2 linked regions of the Longispora fulva genome follow. The protein of the gene in region 1 interacts with the protein of each later gene in a pairwise test. Links are inferred from orthologs where the notes say so. Each region holds a gene or a part of one and is shown on either strand. Other genes may lie near its edges.

Region 1 (6,353 bases):
CACGGCGGTGTTCTCCTCGATCCTGCTGGCGACCCCGATCACGGTCGACCTCAAGTACGGCGACCGGAAGATCCGGCTGCACGACGAGCGGATCCGCGCCAAACGCGCCACGACGGCCCCGGCCACGGGCTGACCAGCTCCCGTCGACCGTGGGCGGCGGCGTCATCGCGCGAGTCGCCACAGCCGCCACCCCGGCCCCGGCCCCCACCGGGCCAGATACGCCAACCCCGGCACCAGCCGCGCGACCCCGTGCGACGTCGGCACCGAGCACGCCGGCACCCCGGAGCCCCACAACCGGTACACCCGCCCCGGGGCCACCCAGGGCCCACCGGACACCGTCCACGACACCCCGTCGTGCACCAGGCCGTACGTCACCCCCGGCGTCAGCCAGTACGGATAGTCGGCGTCGGCGCGGAGGACCAGCCCCCGTACCCGGAAAAGTCCTCCGGTCTCCCGGGTGTCGAGGCGACCGAGCGCGGTCGCGGTGCGCGGAACCATGCCCCCAGCCTCGCGGACCCCCGCCCCGCCGACCATGGCATCCGTGTCGCATCCGTGTGGCACCTTTGTGGCATGCGCCGTCCCCGCACGCCACTCGCCGCCCGCCGCCGGGCGCGGGGCCTCAGCCAGGAGAGTCTGGCCGCGCGGCTCGGGGTCGACCGGTCCACAGTGGCCCGCTGGGAGGGCGCGCGGACAGCGCCGCAGCCGGTGTTCCGTCCCCGGCTGGCGGCTGAGCTCGGCTGGTCGCCGGAGGAGTTGCACGCGGCGCTGGCGGAGGTGACCCCTGCGGAGACCTCCGGCGAATGGCCCGGGCCCTGGGCCTCGGACGCGGTGCGACCCGGCCCCGCGCGGCGGGACGGCACCACACGGCACATGCCCGTCCGCCCGCGTCCGGTCGACGAGGACGCCGTCCTCGACCTGCACGACCACCTCTATGACCTGGCCACCCGCTACGACACCGTCGCGTCACGGCACCTGGTCGCCCCCGTCACCGCCTGCCACCGCGCCGCGGTCGACCTCGCCGGCACCACCCGCGACCCGGCCCTCCTCCCCAGGGTGCGCACCGCGGCCGCGGAGGCGGCGATCCTGCTCGGCCGGGTCGTCTGGGACGCCTCGGCGCGCACCGACAGCGTCAGGGCGCTGGCCCGCTTCACCGAGGCTCTCGGCTTCGCCAGCGCCGCCGACGACCACGTCACCGGGACCCACGCCCTGCTCCGCACCAGCTATGTCGCCCTGTACGGCGACCGCGACCCGCTCGCCGGCGCCGCCCACGCCCGCCGGGCCGCGACCAGCGCCCGGCACAGCCCGTCCCTGCGCGCCCTCGCCCTGCTGCACGTCGCCGAGGCGCACGCGATGCTCGGCGAGGCCCGCGACTGCGAGGCGACCCTCGACGCCGCGCACGCCCTGTTCGCCGACACCGACATCGACGACGTGGGCCGTTTCCTCCTGGACCCTGCGCCCTTCCCCCGCCTCGCCGGAGCCTGCGAGCTGCGCCTCGGCCGCCCGGCCCGCAGCCGAGCCCTCCTCGAGGAGGCCGTCGACCTCCCACCCACCAAAACCACAACCCTCATCCTGGGTACGCTCGCCCGCGCCCTCACCCTCGAACGCCACCTCGACGCCGCAGTCGCGACCCTGCACCGGACCGTCGACCAGCTCGCGGTCCACCGGGGCGCCGCCGGTACCCACGCGACCCTCGCGGCGGTCCGCGACCTGGACCCCTGGCGAACGGAACCCCGGGTGGCGACCCTCCGCGACCGCCTGCACACCCTGGGTCTCCTCGCGCCCTGACCCTGGCGGGGGACCGTGTGCCGAAAACGTGCCACAACATGGGGCCCGGTTCACCGGTCGCCGAGAATGTCGGTGGCAGCGGGTAGCCTGCTGTGCGTGCTGACTGTCTCCACCGTGAATGTCAACGGCCTGCGCGCCGCCTCCGGCAAGGGCTACCTGGAGTGGCTCGCCGCCACGGACGCCGACGTCGTCTGCCTGCAGGAGGTGCGCGCCGAGGCCCACCAGCTCACCGACGAGGTCCGCGAGCCCGAGGGCTGGCACACGTTCTACGCGCCCGCCGCCGCCAAGGGCCGGGCCGGTGTGGCCGTGCTCACCCGCCGCGAGCCCTTCGAACACCGGGTCGGTTTCGGCTCCACCGAGTTCGACGGCTCCGGCCGCTACCTGGAGGTCGACCTCCCGGGCGTCACCATCGCCAGCCTCTACCTCCCGTCCGGCGAGACGGGCACCGACCGCCAGTCGGAGAAGGAACGCTTCATGGCGGAGTTCATCGACTACCTGGCCGGGCTGCGCAAGCGCGCCGAGTCCGACGGCCGCGAGGTGCTGGTCTGCGGCGACTGGAACATCGCGCACCGCGAGGCCGACCTGAAGAACTGGAAGACCAACCAGAAGACGGCCGGCTTCCTCCCGGAGGAGCGCGCCTGGCTCACCCGGCTCTACGACGAGGTGGGCTACGCCGACGTCGTCCGCGGCCTGCACCCGGACGGCCCGGGCCCGTACACCTGGTGGTCGTACCGGGGGAAGGCCTTCGACAACGACGCCGGCTGGCGGATCGACTACCACGTCAGCACCCCAGGCCTGGCGTCTCGTGCGACGGCCGCCCGGGTGGAGCGCGCGGAGACCTACGAGGGCCGCTGGTCCGACCACGCCCCGGTCACGGTGACGTACACCACGTAGTCCGGCGCGCGGGTCCCGCCGCGCGGGCGGGGCTGCCGTCCATGCGCCGGTCCGGCTCGTGTCGCCTCCGGTTCGCGGTTCGGGAGTCGCCGATGGGCGCTGGCTGTGGCCCGGGCGTTGGCGCGCTCCCGCCCGTGGCCGGGGTCACCCCGGCCCGCCCGGGCCACAGGTCATCCCCCTACGCGTCGATGTTCTCGCAGTGGTCCCTGACCGCGTACACCGCTCCGGTGGTCGTGTTCGTCAACGGGTAGTACCGGTGGCCGGCGTAGAAGTCGGCGCTCCACACGTACCCGTTGAGGGTGGTCGTGGTCTTCCACGTGATCACGACGTCCCCGGTGTGCATCGTGCCGACGGCGGCGGTCGTGGTGCTCGCGCCGTAGCGCACGGACTGGCCGTCGCCGGCCGCCGTCACCGTGTAGAAGCACTGGACCCGCAACGGGGTGGCGGCCTGGGCCGCGCCGACCGGCACGGTCACCGCCGCGACGGTGGCGGCACCGGCCAGGGCGAGCGCCGCGATCCGGGAACGGGTAAGGACAGAAGTCATCGTTGCCTCCTGGGTAGGGAACGCGGAACCTCCCGCGCCTCTCCAGGAGACCCCGCCGGGCTGGCGTTCGCCCAGGCCCGACGGGTTCACGAAGTGGACATGGCCACAAGTGACGCGCCGGCCCCACTCATGGACCCGTCAACTCCGCCACCCGGTGGCGAAGACCGGGGCGGAACGCGCCGACCGCCCGGCCCACCATCCGAGCCGCGTCGCCGTTCGTTGGCTTCGGCCCGCTCGGCCCGCTCGGCCCGCTCGGCCCGCAGCGGACGCCCGGCCCCGGACAGCGCCTTCGCGACGCCACCCGGGGCCGGTCGGCCAGCTCCAGGAATCAGGAGGGCAACGTCCAGTCGATCGGCTCGGCACCCTGAGCGACCAGCAGCTCGTTCGCCCGGCTGAACGGCCGCGATCCGAAGAATCCCCGGTCGGCGGACATCGGACTCGGGTGCACCGACTCGACGCACGGCGTCGACCCCAGCAGCGGCCGCAGCCCCTGCGCGTCGCGCCCCCACAGGATCGCCACCAGCGGCTTGTCCCGGGCGACCAGGGCCCGGATCGCCTGGTCGGTGACCTTCTCCCAGCCCTTGTTCTTGTGCGCGCCGGGATTGCGCGGTGCCGTGGTGAGTGACCGGTTGAGCAGCAGGACGCCCTGCTCGGCCCACGGGGTCAGGTCGCCGGTGGCGGGCTTGGGCAGGCCCAGGTCCGTCATGTACTCCTTGAAGATGTTGATCAGGCTCGGCGGGATCCGGCGCACGTCCGGTGCCACCGAGAAGCTCAGCCCCACGGCGTTGCCCGGGGTCGGGTAGGGGTCCTGGCCGACGAGGAGGAGCCGGACACTGTCCAGCGGCTGGGTGAAGGCCCGCAGGATGTTCTCCCCGGCGGGCAGGTAGCTGCGCCCGGCGGCGATCTCCTCCCGGAGGAACTCACCCATCGCTGTGATGTTCGGCTGCACGGGTTCGAGGGCCTCGGCCCAGCCCGGATCGACAAGTTCGGTCAATGTTGCCACGCCACGAAACCTTAGTCGCCACCCCCGACAAAACCGGCCCGGGGCGTCGAACCGCCTCGAGCCCGGTGCCGACCCGCTACCGCCGACGCCCACCGAGCCCCGCCACGACATGCCGCCGACGCCGCCAAGCCGCCAGAGCCAGGTGGCATGCTGCCTGCCCCGTCCAAGGGCGATCGGCGACCGCGCCGACGACCCTCGTCCACCCATCATCCCTGCTAGGGAAAACCCTTGAATTGCGCCGCATCCTGGGCACTTGCGCGGCATCGGGTGACAACCTCGCGTCTGCCCCTTGACACCTGATTATTCATAAATCTAAATCTTTGGTAGGTCCTAACGGTCCCTGTTACATGAACCCCTCATCATGGAGCGTGAACATGACTCCCAGGAGCTTCCTGCGCGGTATGCGGAACGTGACCATCGCGGTCGCGGTCGCCGGCAGCGCACTGCTCTTCGGCGGCGGCGCGGCCCAGGCCGCTCCGGCGGCCGCCGCCCCTGCCCCGGCCCTCGCCGCCCGGACCCTGGTGTACAACGCCAGCGGTGCCGGCCAGTTCTCGGCCACCGCCGACCAGGCCGTCGCGATCTGGAACCAGCGGGTGCCCAACGTGCACCTGCAGAAGACGGGCAGCCCGACCATCTACATCTACGTGACCAACAGTGGCGGCTCCCGCGCCTACGTCCAGGGTCTGGGTCGGGGCACCGTCTACATCGACACCACCCAGGTCAACCAGGGTCACAGCCCGCTGCGGATCCTCGCGCACGAGCTGGGCCACATCCTCGGCCTGCCGGACAACTACAACGGTAACTGCGCGATCCTGATGTCCGGCGGCAGCGCCGGTACCTCGTGCAAGAACCCGAACCCGAGCACCGCCGAGGCGTCGCGGGTGAACCAGCTGTTCAGCTTCGCGCCGGCCCTCGCGGGCAAGGACGAGGCGTTCGTCGCACCGGTCTGCCACGTCTACTAGACGGGTACGGAGCCGCCGATCCCACCAGGGTCGGCGGCTCCCGCACGTCGGTCGAACAGTCCCGGGCCACCTGCGGCGCCCCGCACGTGGTGCTGGTGCTCTACGACCCGTCGTGGCGCGGCCAGGGCATTCCGGGCCTGGCTCCGCGCCGAGACGGCTCCGCGAACGCTCCCGGCAGGCCCCGCGCAGGCTCCGCGCCGCAGACGACGTCCGAATGCTCCCGCCACCCCGGCGGTACCCTGGTGATCATGGCTTCCGTGTTGTCTCTGAACATCGGCCGGATCACCCCGACCGAACACGCCACGCCCGGCGAGACCGGCATCGACAAGCGCCCGGTCCCGGGCCCGGTGGCGGTGACGGCCCCCGGGCCCAAGGGCGTCGGCGGCAGCGGCCTGGCCGGCGACCGGATCCGCGACCTGCGCCACCACGGCGGCGACGACCAGGCCGTCTACGCCTACGCCGCGGAGGACCTCGACGCGTGGGCCGCGGAGTTGGGCCGCGAGCTGCGCCCGGGCATGTTCGGCGAGAACCTGACCACCGTCGGCCTCGACGTCACGGGTGCGCTGATCGGCGAGCGCTGGCGGGTGGGGCCGCAGGTCGTGCTGGAGGTGACCACGGCGCGGATCCCGTGCCGGACGTTCGCGGGATGGCTGGGGGAGAAGCGCTGGGTGCGGCGGTTCACGGAGCGGGGCGTGCCCGGGTCGTACCTGAGAGTGATCGTCCCTGGGGAGATCCGGGCCGGTGACGGGATCGAGGTCCTGCACCGCCCGGACCACGACGTGACCGTCGGGGTGGCCTTCCGGGCCTTGACGACGGACCGGGACCTGCTGCCGAGGCTCCTCGCCGCCCGCGCGCTGCACCCGGAGGCCCTGGCCCAGGCCGAGAAGGGCGAGCCGATCGTCCTCGACGGCCCATGACAACTGTCATGCCAAGATCATGACGCGCGACCGGGGTACGCCCGGCCCCGGACCGGCAGAGTCATGGGCATGACAACGACAGCGACTGTCCAGGCCGGATCGGCCGTCAGTCTGACCGGACTCCACAAGCGGTACGGCGACCTCCGCGCCGTCGACGGCGTCGACCTGACCATCGCCCCCGGTGAGGTCGTCGCCCTCCTGGGCCCCAACGGGGCCGGCAAGTCGACCACGGTGGACATGCTCCTCGG
Region 2 (6,343 bases), 990 kb from region 1 along the record:
GCTGGACCGCGCGGATCACGTCGCGGGCCACGCCCTCGGCGGCCAGCTCCGGGGAGACGGCCACGTCGAGCAGGACCACGCCGCCGCCCACCGGGGCCGAGTGCTCGGCGTCGGCGGCGACCAGCTTGAGCTCGTACTCCCCGGAGAGGAGTTCGACGCCACCGGCCGTGACGGTCTCGCCGGAGGCCGACCACTCCCCCGCCTTGACGGCCTTGATCACCCGCTGGACGTCCTTGCCCAGCCGGGGGCCGAGGGCCTTCGGGACCACGGTGAGCACCTGCTCGCAGTAGCCGCCGAGGTCGGTGGTGAAGACGACATCCTTGACGTTGACCTCGTCGGCGATCAGGTCCCCGAACGGCCGCAGCGCCTCGGCGTCCGGCGTGGCGACCGTGAGCCGGGCCAGCGGCAGCCGGACCCGCAGGCCGGTGGACTTGCGCACCGACAGCGTGGCGGAGCACACGTCGCGGACCGCGTCCATCGCCGCGACCAGGTCGTGGTCGGCCGGGTAGTCGGCCACGACCGGGAAGTCGGCCAGGTGCACCGAACGGCCCCCGGTCAGGCCCTTCCAGACCTCCTCCGCCAGGTACGGCGCGAGCGGGGCCATCACCCGGGTCAGGGTCTCCAGCACCGTGTACAGCGTGTCGAACGCCGCCTGCTCCCCCGCCCAGAACCGGCTGCGCGACCGGCGCACGTACCAGTTGGTCAGCGCGTCGAGGAATGTGCGCACCGTGCCGCACGCGCCGGAGATGTCGTTGACGTCGAGCTGCGCGCCCGTGTCCGCCACGAGCTCGCGGGTCTTGGCCAGCACGTACCGGTCGAGAAGGTTGTCGGAGTCGGTGCGGGGCACCGCCTCCACCGTGGACGCGTTGGCGTAGAGCGAGAAGAAGTACCACACGCTCCACAGGGGAAGGAGCACGTGCCGCACGGAGTCCCGGATCCCCGACTCCGTGACGGCCATGTCGCCGCCGCGCAGCACCGGGGAGGACATCAGGAACCACCGCATGGCGTCCGAGCCGTACAGGTCGAACATCTTGTAGACGTCCGGGTAGTTCTTCAGGCTCTTGGACATCTTGCGGTTGTCGTCGCCGAGCAGCGTGCCGTGCACCACCGCCGTGCGGAACGCCGGCCGGTCGAACAGGGCCGTGGCCAGCACGTGCATGGTGTAGAACCAGCCCCGGGTCTGCGCCGTGTACTCCACGATGAAGTCGCCCGGGTAGTGCGACTCGAACCAGTCGCGGTTCTCGAACGGGTAGTGCACCTGGGCGAACGGCATCGAACCGGACTCGAACCAGCAGTCCAGCACGTCCGGCACCCGGCGCATCGTCGACCGCCCGGTCGGGTCGTCCGGGTTCGGCCGGGTCAGCTCGTCGATGAACGGCCTGTGCAGGTCGGTCACCGTCGTGCCGAAGTCCCGGTTCAGGTCGGCCAGAGACCCATAGACATCGATCCGGGGGTACTCCGGGTCATCGCTCTTCCACACCGGGATCGGCGAGCCCCAGAACCGGGTCCGGTTGATGTTCCAGTCCCGCGCGCCGGCCAGCCACTTGCCGAACTGGCCGTCCTTGACGTGCCCTGGCACCCAGTCGATGTCCTGGTTCAGCGCGAGCATCCGCTCCTTGACCTTGGTGACGGCCACGAACCAGCTGGCCACGCCCTTGTAGACCAGCGGGGAGTCGCACCGCCAGCAGTGCGGGTAGGAGTGCACGTAGCTCTCGTGCCGGAGCACGACGCCGCGCTCCTTGAGGGCCGTGATGATGGACTTGTTGGCCTCGAAGACCTGGATCCCCTGGTAGTCGGGCACCAGCGAGGTGAACTTGGCCCGGTCGTCCACGGTCATCACGGTCGGGATGCCGGCCGCCGTACACACCGCCTGGTCGTCCTCGCCGAACGCCGGGGCCTGGTGCACGACCCCGGTGCCGTCCTCGGCGGAGACGTAGTCGGCCGCGAGCACCTGGAAAGCGTTGCGCCCGCCCTGCTCGACGAGGTAGTCGAAGAGGGGCTCGTAGCGCAGGCCGGCCAGGTCGCGGCCCTTGACCACGGCGACGGGCTCGGCCTCGGCCAGCTCCTTGGCGTACGCGCCGAGCCGGTCCTTGCCGAGCACGTAGCGCTCGCCGTCCTGCTCGACCACCACGTAGTCCAGGTCCGGGCCCACGGCCAGCGCCAGGTTCGACGGCAGGGTCCACGGCGTGGTCGTCCACACCAGCACCTTCGCGCCGTCCAGGCTGTGCCCCGGGGCGGTCAGCGTGAACGCCACGGTCAGCGCCGGGTCGGTCCGGTCCCGGTACGTGTCGTCCATCTTCGTCTCGGTGTTCGACAACGGGGTCTCACACCGCCAGCAGTACGCCAGCACCCGGTAGCCCTCGTAGACCATGCCCTTGTCGTGCAGGGTCTTGAACGCCCACATGACGCTTTCCATGTAGTTCAGGTCGAGCGTCTTGTAGTCGTTGCCGAAGTCCACCCAGCGGGCCTGCCGGTTGACGTAGCGCTCCCACTCGCCGGTGTACTTGAGCACCGACGCCTTCGTGGCCGCGTTGAACTTGTCGATGCCGAGCGCGAGGATCTCGGCCTTCGTCGTGATGCCGAGCTGCTTCTCCGCCTCCACCTCGGCGGGCAGCCCGTGGCAGTCCCAGCCGAACCGGCGCTCGACCCGCTTGCCCTTCATCGTCTGGTAGCGCGGGACGACGTCCTTGACGTAGCCGGTCAGCAGGTGGCCGTAGTGCGGCAGGCCGTTGGCGAAGGGCGGGCCGTCGTAGAAGACGAACTCGTCGTTCGCCGGCCGCGCGTCGATGCTCGCTTGGAAGGTCTTGTCGGCCCCCCAGAAGTCGAGGACGCGCTCCTCGACCTGCGGCAGGGCAGGGCTGGCGGGGACTGACGATCCGTCTTTCGGATACGACATCGGTTCAAACCTCTCGCATGGGCCTCAATAGCTCCGATGCGAGGACGCGGTCACCCGCGCGGTACCACCCCGCTTGGCGGCCCCGGAGGGTCGCCCGCTCGTTCTTCGGCTGTGACGGGCCGGACCCGTCCGGTTCTACTGGGGCCCAGAGGACCTGTTCTTCCGGAGGCTCGCCGGTGATGGCCGGGTCAAAGCCTGTGCACCCATGTTACCGGTACCGCCAACTGGTTAGAGCCAGCCCGTGCCCGTCGGGGTCCTTGAACGAGACCGACCACAGCTCCATCAGGGCCGTGGCGGCCACCGCGCGGGGCCGCTGGAGGAACCGGACCCCCTTGGACCGCAGCTCCTGGTACACCGTGTCGACGTCGTCGACCTCCAGGTTCACGTGCGCGAGGCGGGGCCCCTCCGGCCGGGCGTCGTCGAGCTGGCGGAGCAGCAGTTTCGCGTCGCCGGCCGCCAGGATCGCCGCGCCGCCGCCCGAGTCGAGCTCCGTGAAGCCCAGAGTGTCCCGGTAGAACTCCAACGAACGGGACAGGTCGGATACCATCAGGCTCACGCCGACGCCCTGGATCGACGCCGGGACGATCTCGTCGGGGACCTCGTCCGCGAACTCCGCGTCGGCCTCGTAGTGGGCCCGGCCGCCGGTGAGCAGGCTCGGGTCGATCAGCCGGCTGGCCCGGGGCTCCGGCTCGTCCTCCAGGCTCGAACCCCACCGGGCGTGGTCGAGCGGCTTGGGCTCGCGGCGCGGCAGCGGGACCCGACCCGGGTCGGAGGCCTCGGCGGGGCCGGTCGGCTGGGTGGGCAGCGTCGGCAGGGTCGGCGGCGGGGTGACGAAGTCCGCCAGCTCGAACTCCGGCAGGTCCAGCGGCTCGAACTCCGGCAGCACGAACGGCGGCAACGACGGGAGCTGCGGCCGCTCGGGCTCCTTCTCCGGCGTCGGCTCGGGCTCCGGGACCGGCGCGGGTTCCGCCGCCGGTGCGGCGTCGACCGGGCTGAACAACTCATCCAGGTACGAGCCCAGCTCGTCGTCCTGCCGGGGCGTGCCGTTGCGCACGGTCTCCGCCCGGGTGGTCAGCCGGGTGACGAACTCCTCCTCGGCCGCCGCCGAGGCCGCCCGCACCCGGTCCCAGCGGATCGTCACCTGGCGCGGATCAGTGCGCAGCACGAACACCGGCAGCTGCTGGCCGGCGACCGGCCACTTGGCGACCGGCACCCCGGGGTCGCGGATCGTCTGCGCCGTGGCCGGCAGACCCGGGGCCTCCACCACCAGTTGCAACTCGCACCGGGCGCTGGACACCCCGGGCGGGGCCGGACTGGCGGCGATCACCCGGGCGCTGCCCTCGACCACCCTGCGGCGGCGGTTGGGCGCGAACGAGTTCATCCCGTGGTACGCGACCGCGCCGACGGCAACGGCGGTGCCGAGCCAGAAGACGAGCACGCTGCCCGTACCGATGCTGAAAATTATGATGAAAAGGGCAGCCAAGGGAAGAACTAGACCGAACAGACTCCGCGCATGGGAGGAGTGCGAGGAACCATCCGACACTGGGGCCTCCAGGGGGGATTTGGGCGACAGGCTGGCCCTTCTTGCCAGGCTAGGGGTGATGAACCGTTTTCGGAAGGTGATGCTCGATCTCTTTAGGCGCAGGACGAAGGTCGGATACCTGATCGATCGGGGCCGCTGTCCACCCCACGATCACAGACGGTTACCCTGCACTCGACGTCGAACCACTCAAGGAGGAGCTCGTGTCCGAGCGCACGCTCGTACTCATCAAGCCCGACGCCGTCCAGCGTGGCCTCGTCGGCGAGGTGCTGAACCGCTTCGAGCGCAAGGGGCTCACCATCGAGGCGATGACACTGCGCACGATGGACGCCGCGCTGGCCGACGCGCACTACGCCGAGCACGTCACCCGCGACTTCTATCCGCCGCTGAAGAACTTCATGACCAGCGGCCCGCTCGTCGCCCTGATCCTCTCCGGCGACCAGGCGATCAGCGTCGTCCGTGCCCTGACCGGCGCCACCGACGGCCGGGTGGCCGCCCCCGGCACGATCCGCGGCGACCTGTCGCTGTCCAACCGGGAGAACCTCGTGCACGCCTCCGACTCCGAGGACAGCGCCAAGCGCGAAATCGCCCTCTGGTTCCCTGGTTTGTGAGGACCCGCTGAGGACGACGCTGGACTGCGCGAACGGCCGACCCGCAGGGCGCTGCCCTAGCGGGTCGACCGTTCGCTTGCCAGCCCCGCCCTCAGCGGGCCACCGGCCTTAGATCAAGGACTCAGCTCAGCCCAGCACGCTCTTGCGGACATTCAGGACGTAGAGCCAGAGGGCCAGGAAGACCACGCCGATCGCGGCGATGCCCCACTGAAAGTAACCGCCAGCGATCACCAGGACCTGCAACGCCGTGCCCACGTGCCACGCCCACCTGTGCCGCAACAGTCCACACAGGAGGAAGCAGAGCACCGAGAGGCCCACCATCACCCAGACCCCGAGCCCCTGCAGCGACCCACCCATGATCCGAATGGGCTGGATCGCCAACAACAACACAATGCCTTCAATAACCAGACACCCGGCCCCGACCCCGCGCACGGCCCCACCAGGATTCCGCAACCCGGAGGGCTTCCCCTCGGCCGCGTCCCCAGCCCCGCTCTCCCCGGACCCGGTCACGTCCCCGGACGCGACCACGGAACGGTCGGCCGACTCACCCGGCTGTTCGGCCCCCGGGACCGTCACTTCTTCCTCACCAACAGCTTGCGGGCGTCCGCGACCGTCATCACCGACCCGGTGACCAGCAACCCGATCGCCCCCAACGACACACCCTCGTCGGACTCAGCCTCCGCGATCGCCACCTCGATGGCGTCAGCCAGAGTGGCCGCGACACTGACCCGCTCATCCCCGAAGTACTCCTCCGCCAAAGCTGCCAGCTTGTCCACCGCCATCCCCCGCTCCGAGCTGTTCACCGTGACCACGATCGCGTCGCACACCGGCTCCAACTGCTCCAGCATCCCGCCGACGTCCTTGTCCGCCAGTACGGCGAACACTGCGACGAGCCGGCCGAAGTCGAACTCCTCGCGGATCGCCCGAGTGGTCGCGGCCATGCCGGCCGGGTTGTGCGCGGCGTCGAGCAGGATCGTCGGCGCGTTGCGGACCTTCTCCAGCCGGCCCGGCGACGTGACCTGGGCGAAGCCCTCCCGGACCACCTCCGGGTCGAGCGCGCCCTTGTCCCTGCCGGCGCCGAGGAACGCCTCGACCGTGGCGAGCGCGACGGCCGCGTTCTGGGCCTGGTGCGCGCCGTGCAGGGGCAGGTAGACCTCGTCGTACACGCCGCCGAGGCCCTGGAGCTGGAGGAGCTGGCCGCCGACGGCCAGGCCGCGCTGGAGCACCGCGAACTCGTGGCCCTCGCGGGCGACCGTCGCGCCGACCTCGGCGCAGTGTTCCAGGATGGCCTCCATG

Evidence for each region.
Region 2: the proteins of IW245_RS38935 (region 1) and ndk interact in binary tests that used the Escherichia coli proteins (3 or more experiments, as listed by UniProt). The link is inferred for Longispora fulva from one-to-one orthologs.

What each region holds. Positions count from the first base shown.
Region 1 is NZ_JADOUF010000001.1:8,439,814-8,446,166, forward strand. Bases 2,390-5,154 are described here. They hold IW245_RS38935 (uracil-DNA glycosylase), read right to left. Parts: upstream 4,227-5,154; coding sequence 3,552-4,226; downstream 2,390-3,551. Other genes in these bases: IW245_RS38925 (exodeoxyribonuclease III), read left to right, coding at 2,390-2,679; IW245_RS38930 (hypothetical protein), read right to left, coding at 2,858-3,223; IW245_RS38940 (snapalysin family zinc-dependent metalloprotease), read left to right, coding at 4,601-5,154. Outside these bases: IW245_RS38915 (hypothetical protein), read right to left, coding at 163-498; IW245_RS38920 (helix-turn-helix domain-containing protein), read left to right, coding at 571-1,785; more of IW245_RS38925, read left to right, coding at 1,882-2,389; more of IW245_RS38940, read left to right, coding at 5,155-5,188; IW245_RS38945 (MOSC domain-containing protein), read left to right, coding at 5,437-6,105; IW245_RS38950 (ABC transporter ATP-binding protein), read left to right, coding at 6,175-6,353. UniProt on the Escherichia coli protein: Excises uracil residues from the DNA which can arise as a result of misincorporation of dUMP residues by DNA polymerase or due to deamination of cytosine.
Region 2 is NZ_JADOUF010000001.1:7,451,022-7,457,364, reverse strand. The notes cover bases 3,589-6,343. They hold ndk (nucleoside-diphosphate kinase), read left to right. Parts: upstream 3,589-4,639; coding sequence 4,640-5,047; downstream 5,048-6,343. Other genes in these bases: IW245_RS34490 (bifunctional folylpolyglutamate synthase/dihydrofolate synthase), read right to left, coding at 5,620-6,343; IW245_RS34495 (DUF4233 domain-containing protein), read right to left, coding at 5,174-5,479; IW245_RS34505 (VOC family protein), read right to left, coding at 3,589-4,379. In the rest of the region: ileS (isoleucine--tRNA ligase), read right to left, coding at 1-2,896; more of IW245_RS34505, read right to left, coding at 3,105-3,588. UniProt on the Escherichia coli protein: Major role in the synthesis of nucleoside triphosphates other than ATP. The ATP gamma phosphate is transferred to the NDP beta phosphate via a ping-pong mechanism, using a phosphorylated active-site intermediate.